DNA from 2 places in the Serratia surfactantfaciens genome. Region 2 is predicted to be linked to the other one. Evidence: predicted binding sites of a transcription regulator. Region 2 holds the regulator's gene; the other holds the start of a gene.
The links. The regulator LexA, encoded in region 2, represses DNA repair genes until DNA is damaged. The targets are predictions, from matches to a motif close to TNCTGTATGTACATACAGNA.
Positions count from the first base shown of each region.

Region 1: dinB (DNA polymerase IV) is a predicted target of LexA. The motif match lies at 1,603-1,622, and genes of this name have one in related genera.

Region 1 covers NZ_CP016948.1:259,334-263,757, forward strand. Annotated here, with positions in the region: gene ATE40_RS01160 (FAD:protein FMN transferase) at 1-291, shown strand, start outside; gene nqrM ((Na+)-NQR maturation NqrM) at 299-526, shown strand; gene ATE40_RS01170 (glycerophosphodiester phosphodiesterase family protein) at 558-1,454, opposite strand; gene dinB (DNA polymerase IV) at 1,638-2,699, shown strand; gene pepD (beta-Ala-His dipeptidase) at 2,741-4,201, opposite strand.
Region 2 covers NZ_CP016948.1:3,990,344-3,994,767, forward strand. Annotated here, with positions in the region: gene dinF (MATE family efflux transporter DinF) at 161-1,498, opposite strand; gene lexA (transcriptional repressor LexA) at 1,600-2,208, opposite strand; gene ATE40_RS18700 (diacylglycerol kinase) at 2,311-2,679, opposite strand; gene plsB (glycerol-3-phosphate 1-O-acyltransferase PlsB) at 2,828-4,424, shown strand, end outside.

The sequences.
Region 1 (4,424 bases), 1.4 Mb from region 2:
TCGGGTGACTATCGCAACTACTTCGAGCAGGACGGGGTGCGCTATTCGCACACTATCGATCCGGTCACCGGCCGGCCCATTCATCACCGTTTGGTGTCGATCACCGTGCTGAGCCCGACCTGCATGACCGCCGACGGCCTGTCCACCGGCCTGAACGTAATGGGGCCGGAGCGCGGGATGGCGCTGGCCAACCTGCTCGGTATCCCGGTGTTCATGATCGTGAAAACCGCCGACGGGTTTGAGGAGCGTTATTCGGATGCGTTCAAACCCTATCTGAAAAAGAGTTCGTGAGGTTGTTATGTTGACGGTATTCGCCGCCACCTTCGTGTTGTTCCTGCTGATCGTCGGCGGCATGTCGCTGGGCTATGTGTTTAAACGCAAAAGCCTGCAGGGCAGCTGCGGCGGCATCACCGCGCTGGGGATGGAGAAAGTCTGCGACTGCCCGGAACCCTGCGATGCGCGCAAAAAGCGCGAAGCCAAAGCGGCGCAGCGGCGCGAGCAGTTGGACAAGCACCGCATTCTGTAGCGAAGCGAAAACCCGGCCTTGGCCGGGTTTTTTATTTTGCCTTGCGGAAGCTTTTCGCCTCGGCCGGCGAGTTGACCATCACGCCGTCGGCGCCCAGCGCCAGCGCCTGCTGATACTCCTGCGGCGTGTTGACGCCGAACAGAATGATGTGTGCCAGGCCCTGCGAGCGGAAACAGTCCATCGATTCTTTATCCCAGGTCAGAAACGCCTTCGAGCGCCCTTCGCCGAGGGTGTACTTCTCTACCACTTCCACCTCGCGCTTCAGCTCCAGCCCGTACCAGCGCGGCTGTCGGTTGTCCGGTTTGACATCGCACTGGTGCGCCATGGTGACGTTGGCCAGCAGCGTGCGGGTCTCGTCGCGGCTTTCGAAGCGCGGGATGGCCGGCGGCAGCGCCTGCAGGTATTTGGCGTCGGTAGAGTAAACGCGGGTGCGGTTCAGGCTGTCGGTGCTTTCCAGCGTCGCCAGCAGCGCCTGGCCAAACTGCGCCGGATCGGCGTCCGGGGATTTGATGTCCAGATAGAAGGTGACGTGCGGAAACGCTTTTAGCACCTCGTCCAGCCGCGGAATGCCGATGCCCTGGCCGCGGAACGGATGCGCATCGCCTTTGGCGAACGCCCAGCCGGCATCGGTCTCGGCCAATTGTGCGGCGGTATACGCAGAGACCGGGCCCTGCCGGTTGGTCAGCGCCGTCAGATCCGAGGGGCGATACAGCACGATGACGCCGTCTTTGGATTCTTGCAGTGTGATCCAAACGGCGTCGGCACCGTTTTTCAGCGCGGTTTCGATGGCGATGCGGGTGTTTTCCGGCGCATCGGCGGTGCCGCCGCGATGGGCGACGATCGCCGGCGCGTGACCGGCGGCGGCGCTGGCCGCCAGCGCGCTCAGCGACAGCGCGGAAGCCAGCAGCCAATGAGAAAATCTGATCATGTAGAGTACCTTGTCGTTATCGTTGTGGTGAGCCGCACGGGATAGCGGAGATCATACTATTGAAAAATTAAGCTTTTTTAACAACGCGGAAATATCTGACGGAAGCGGTGCTTTCATCGAAGCCTGCGGCCTTGAGCTTTCGGTATTTGACTGTATACTTATACAGTGTTACTGGAGGGTGCGATGCGTAAAATCATTCATGTCGATATGGACTGCTTCTTCGCGGCGGTGGAAATGCGCGACGATCCCAGCCTGCGCGATATCCCATTGGCGATTGGCGGCAGCGCCGATCGGCGCGGGGTGATCAGCACCGCCAACTACCCGGCGCGGCGCTACGGCGTACACAGCGCCATGTCCACGGCGATGGCGCTAAAGCTGTGCCCGCATCTCACCCTGCTGCCGGGGCGCATGGCGGCCTACAAAGAGGCTTCGCTGCATATCCGTGAAATCTTCGCCCGCTATACCCCGTTGATCGAGCCGCTGTCGCTCGATGAAGCCTATCTCGACGTGACCGACAGCCCGCAATGCAACGGCTCGGCGACGCTGATCGCCCAGGAGATCCGTCAGGCGATCGCCGACGAGCTGAATCTCACCGCGTCGGCCGGTGTCGCGCCGATCAAGTTTCTTGCCAAAATCGCTTCCGAGATGAACAAGCCGAATGGGCAATACGTGATCACCCCGGCGCAGGTGCCGGCGTTTTTGCAGCAGCTGCCGCTCAGCAAGATCCCCGGCGTCGGCAAGGTGACCGCCAAACGGCTGGAGGAAGTGGGGCTTATCACCTGCGCCGACGTGCAGCAATACGATTTGGCGCAGCTGCTCAAGCGCTTCGGCAAGTTCGGCCGGGTGCTGTGGGAGCGGTGTCAGGGCATCGATCGGCGCGAAATCTCGGCGGAGCGGCTGCGTAAATCGGTGGGCGTGGAGCGCACGCTGGCGGAAGACATTCACGACTGGGAAGATTGCGAAACGCTGATTATCGACAAACTCTACCCCGAGCTGGAGATGCGGCTACGTAAGGTGAAGCCGGATCTGCACATCGCCCGGCAGGGCGTGAAGCTGAAGTTTCAGGATTTTCAGCAAACCACCCAGGAGCACGTGTTCCCGGTGCTGAATCAGCAGGATTTGCTGGCGGTGGCGCGGCAGGCGTGGCGCGAACGGCGTGAAGGGCGCGGCGTGCGGCTGGTGGGGCTGCACGTGACGCTGCTCGATCCGCAGCTGGAGCGGCAGCTGGCGCTGTCGTGGGAATAAAAAAGCCGGCGATCGCCGGCTTTTTGCGTTAAGCGCGCAGATTACGCGCGCTCAGGGATCGCTTTCAGCAGCGAGGTCAGCAGCTTCCAGTACAGACCGACGCTTTCGATATGTACCTGCTCATCCGGCGAGTGTGGGCCGGTGATGGTTGGCCCGATCGATACCATATCCATGTTTGGATACGGTTTTTTGAACAGGCCGCATTCCAGGCCGGCGTGGATCACCATGATGTTAGGCGTCTTGTCGAACAGATCCTGATACAGCTCGCGCACCAGGTGCATCACCGGTGAGTCGGCGTCCGGCTGCCAGCCCGGGTAGCCGCCCTTCGGCGCCACTTTGGCACCGGCCAGCTGGCCCAGCGCGGTCAGCATTTCGACCACGTAGTCTTTGCCGCTGTCGATCAGAGAGCGGATCAGGCAGATGATTTCCGCTTCGTTTTCGCTGGTGGTGACCACGCCGACGTTCAGCGAGGTTTCCACTACGCCTTTTACCGCGTCGCTCATGCGGATCACGCCGTTCGGCGTGCCGTTCAGCAGCGCGAGGAAGCGCTGCTGGCTGTCGGCGCTCAGCGCCTGCGAAGCGCTGGTGGTCGGCTCCAGCAGCACGGTGATGTTCTTCTCTTTGGCGGAGAGTTCGTTCTGCAGCACCGCCAGGAACTCCTGGCTCAGCGCTTTCAGCGCGTCGGCTTTGTCCGCCGGCACCGCAACCACCGCAGAGGCTTCACGCGGAATGGCGTTGCGCAGGGTGCCGCCGTTCAGATCCAGCACGCGCAGGTTCAGCGCCGCCGCATGGACGAACAGGAAGCGCGCCAGCAGTTTGTTGGCGTTGCCCAGCCCGACGTGGATCTCGGCGCCGGAGTGGCCGCCTTTCAGGCCCTTGAGGGTCAGCTTCAGGGTTTGGTAACCGGCCGGCACCGCTTCGCGCTGCAGCGGCAGGGTGGTGATGAAGTCGATACCGCCGGCGCAACCCATGTAGATTTCGCCTTCTTCTTCGGAATCGGTATTGATCAGGATGTCCGCCTGCAGCCAGTTCGGCTGCAGCCCGAAGGCGCCGTCCATGCCGGCTTCTTCGGTCATGGTCAGCAGCACTTCCAGCGGGCCGTGCTCAACGCTGTCGTCGGCCAGCACCGCTAGGGCGGAGGCCATGCCGATGCCGTTGTCGGCGCCCAGCGTGGTGCCGCGCGCTTTCACCCACTCGCCGGCGATATAAGGCTGGATCGGATCCTTGGCGAAGTCGTGCACGGTGTCGTTATTCTTTTGCGGCACCATGTCCAGGTGCGCCTGCAGCGCGACCGGCTTGCGGTTTTCCATGCCTTTGGTGGCCGGCTTGCGCAGCAGGATATTGCCGACCTGATCACGCTCGGCGTGCAGGTTCTTCTCTTTGGCCCAGGTGAGGATGTGCTGCGCCAGCGCTTCTTCATGATAAGAAGGGTGCGGGATAGAACAGATCTTGGCGAAAATATCCCACAGCGGCTGTGGCGAAAGCTGAGACAATTCAGACACTATAAGTCTCCTGTGACGGCAGGCTCCGACAGGACGGGCGTGCCGCGCGGTTGAGGTGAGCGGGTATCTGTGCGTCGTGGCACGATCATCAGAGAATATCACTTTATTTCCGGCGGCGCGCGCCCCGTATTGTGCGGTTTAAGCGCTTGATCACACGGCTTCGCGGCGGGAACGTTCGCTTTTTCAGCATCAATCACCGAAAAGCCGCGCGGCGGAAATCGCG
Region 2 (4,424 bases):
AATAAAAAAACCAGTATAAAAAACCATTAATAAATAAAATAAAAACAAAAAATGCCAACAAACAAGAAGCTAACGTGAACAGGCCCGGACCGAAAACATGTAAGTAAACATGAATGAAAGCATAAAAAAATCTAATTTATTACCCAACAAAGTTTCTGGACTAGCGTGCAGTAAACCAACTGCCACGCAGCTGGTGACGGTGCCAGATCCAGCCCAACGCCAAGCCGCGCAGCGCCAAAAACACCGCCAACGCCAGCCAGAGCCCATGGTTACCGAGCAGCGGCACGCTGAACAGCGCAATACCATATCCCGCCGCGGCCACCGCCATGCTGTTGCGCATCTCGGCGCCGCGCGTGGCGCCGATAAACATGCCGTCCAGCAAATAGCACCACACGCCGACCAGCGGCAGGATGACCTGCCAAGGTAAATAGTGGGCGGCTAACGCACGCAGCTCCGGCAAAGAGGTCAACGCCGCCACGATCTGCTGGCCGATGACGGCATAGGTCAGGCCAAAGGCCAACGCGACCAGCCCCGCCTGCCGACAGGCCGCGTGCCACACCTTGCGCAGCTGGCTGTCGTCCCGAGCGCCGTAGGCGTGGCCCGAATGGGCCTCCACCGCATAAGCGAAGCCGTCGAGCGCATAAGCGGTGAACGTCAGCAGATTCATCAATACCGCGTTGACCGCCACGACATCGCTCCCCAAGCGAGCGCCGAAGATGGTCAGCGACGCAAAACACAGTTGCAGCAACAATGAGCGCAACATGATGTCGCGGTTGAGCGCCAGCAGGCGGCGCAGATCGCCCCGCCAAGCCTCACACAGCATCGGCAAGGTGATGCCGCGCAGGCGCATCACCCGCCACGCCAGCCACAGGCCGAGCAGCAACGTGGCGTATTCGGCGATGGCGGTCGCCGCCGCCGCTCCCCGCACGTTCCAGCCCAGGCCCATCACCAGCCAGATATCCAGCACAATGTTCAGCAGGTTGCCGACGATCAGCAGGATCACCGGCGCACGCACATACTGCACGCCGAGCAACCAGCCCAGCAGCACCAGATTGGCCAGCGCCGCCGGAGCGCTCAGCCAGCGGATCTCAAGAAAACGCCGCGCCTGTTCCAGCACGTCGGCATTGCCGCCGACGATCTGCAGCGCCAGTTCGATCAGCGGGTAGCGCAGCAGGACGATCGCCACCCCGGCCAACAGCGCCAGCAGCAGCGGTTGCATAAACGCGCGCGCCAGCGCCTGGGGGTTCTGCGCCCCCAGCGCCTGTGCCGCCAGGCCGGTCGTGCTCATGCGCAGGAACAGCAGCAGCATGAACAGAAAGCTGGTCGCCACCGCACCGATCGCCACGCCCCCCAGATAAATGGGGCTGTCGAGGTGGCCAATCACCGCAGTGTCCACCAGTCCGAGCAGCGGCACGGTGATATTGGAGAAAATCATCGGCAATGCCAGGCGCCACAGGGCTTTATCGGTGTCGCTGGTGAAGGCGGAAATCAAACGCATGATGAGATGTTCCCGTAACAGTGGCGAAGGGCAAAGTCAGAAACAAAAACGCCCCAGAACAGGGGCGATTGATACAGGGAGCGGTACGGATGGCGCGGCGTTTAAATCCAGTCGCCGTTGCGGATCACGCCAACCGCCAGCCCTTCGATAGTGAAATTCTGCTGACGCAGATCGACCACGATCGGTTGGAATTCGTTGTTCTCCGGCAGCAGCTCAACCACGTTGCCGTGTTTTTTCAGGCGCTTGACCGTCACTTCGTCTTCGATGCGCGCCACCACGACCTGGCCGTTGCGCACGTCTTGCGTTTTGTGCACCGCCAGCAGATCGCCATCCAGGATGCCGATGTCGCGCATCGACATGCCGTTCACCCGCAGCAAGAAATCGGCGCTCGGTTTAAACAGGGAAGGATCCACCTGGTAGTGCCCTTCGATGTGCTGCTGCGCCAGCAGCGGCTCGCCGGCGGCGACGCGGCCGATCAGCGGCAGGCCTTCCTCTTCTTCCATCAGCAGGCGGATGCCGCGCGACGCGCCGGAGACGATTTCAATCACCCCTTTGCGCGCCAGCGCCTTCAGATGTTCTTCGGCGGCGTTAGGCGAGCGGAACCCCAGACGCATCGCGATCTCGGCACGCGTTGGCGGCATGCCCGTTTGCGAAATATGATCACGAATCAGATCGTAGACCTCTTGCTGTCTGGTAGTTAGTGCTTTCATTCCGCCCCCTGTTTGTTTATACAGTCTTGCTGTGAGTATATACAGGTAAGCGCGGATTGGGAACCGAAGAATAAATAAAAATCAGTCAGTAGGCGCCTTTCGTCAACCGAAATGCTGCCATAAGACCGTGCCCCAAACGAACAGCGCCAGCACGATCGCCAGCGACACCGCCGCCGATCCCATGTCCTTGGCCCGGCCGGACAGCTCGTGATGTTCGCTGCCGATGCGATCCACCACCGCCTCGATCGCGCTGTTCAGGATCTCGACGATCATCACCAGCGCTACCGATCCGATCAATAAAATGCGCGCTATCGCACCCACATCCAGCCACACAGCCAGTATGATAGCCAGGACGGTCGCCACCAGCTCCTGGCGGAACGCCGCCTCGTGTTGCCAGGCGGCGGAAAGCCCTTTATAGGAATAGCCGGCGGCCTTGATGATGCGGGTCAGGCCGGTTGCTTGGTTTGCCATGTTTTCGTGCCTTTCTCAGAGGTCGGTCATAATAAAAAGAGTCTAGAACAGTCCGCGCTGACGGCTCCCGGTTTTCGAACACCACAGATCTGCTACCCGGTTTCTGGTATGCTTGCGGCGCATTGCTAACAAGAGGCTTCACGTTGTTATGTCAGGTTGGCGTAAAATTTATTATAAACTATTGAATTTACCACTTAAATTGTTGGTAAGAAGTAAGGTCATCCCATCAGATCCGGTTACCGAGCTAGGGTTGGATCCCTCACGGCCGATTTTGTATGTTTTGCCTTACAATTCCAAGGCGGATTTGCTGACGCTGCGCACCCAGTGCCTGGCGCAGGATCTGCCCGATCCGCTCGACTCGCTGGAGATCGACGGCACCGTGCTGCCGAGCTACGTGTTCATTCACGACGGCCCGCGCGTGTTCCGCTATTACACCCCGAAAGAAGAGTCGGTAAAACTGTTCCACGACTATCTGGATCTGCATCGCAGCAATCCGGATCTCGACATCCAGATGCTGCCAGTTTCGGTGATGTTCGGCCGCTCGCCGGGCCGCGAAGGCCACGGCACGCCGCACCTGCGTCTGTTGAATGGCGTGCAGAAATTCTTCGCCGTGCTGTGGCTCGGCCGCGATAGCTTCGTGCGTTTCTCCAACACCGTTTCGCTGCGCCGCATGGCCACCGAGCACGGCACGGATAAAACCATCGCGCAGAAACTGGCGCGCGTGGCGCGCATGCACTTCTCGCGTCAGCGCCTGGCCGCAGTAGGCCCAAGCCTGCCGGCCCGTCAGGATCTGTTCAACAAGCTGCTGGCGTCAAAGGCGATCGAAAAAGCGGTCGAGGACGAAGCGCGCAGCAAGAAGATCTCGCACGAGAAAGCCCAGCAGAACGCTATCGCGCTGATGGAAGAGATCGCCGCCGACTTCTCTTACGAAACCGTGCGTCTGTCCGATCGCGTGTTGAGCTGGACCTGGAACCGGCTGTATCAGGGTATCAACGTCACCAACGCCGAGCGCGTGCGCCAGCTGGCGCAGGACGGGCACGAGATCGTCTACGTGCCCTGCCACCGCAGCCACATGGACTACCTGCTGTTGTCGTACGTGCTGTATCACCAGGGCCTGGTGCCGCCGCACATCGCCGCGGGCATCAACCTCAACTTCTGGCCGGCCGGTCCGATCTTCCGCCGTCTCGGCGCGTTCTTCATCCGCCGCACCTTCAAGGGCAACAAGCTCTACTCGACGGTGTTCCGCGAATACCTCGGCGAGCTGTTCACCCGCGGCTACTCGGTGGAATACTTCGTGGAAGGCGGCCGTTCCCGCACCGGTCGTCTGCTGGAGCCGAAGACCGGCACCCTGTCGATGACCATCCAGGCGATGCTGCGCGGCGGCGCCCGTCCGATTACGCTGGTGCCGATCTACATCGGTTACGAGCACGTGATGGAAGTGGGCACCTACGCCAAAGAGCTGCGCGGCGCCACCAAGGAAAAAGAGAGCCTGCCGCAGATGGTGCGCGGCCTGCGCAAGCTGCGCAATCTGGGCCAGGGTTACGTCAACTTCGGCGAGCCATTGCCGCTGACGGCTTATCTCAACCAGCACGTGCCGCAGTGGCGCGAGTCGATCGATCCGATCGAAGCCCAGCGCCCAAGCTGGCTGACGCCGACGGTCAACGATCTGGCCGGCCAGATCATGGTGCGCATCAACAACGCCGCCGCGGCCAACGCCATGAACCTGTGTTCCACCGCGCTGCTGG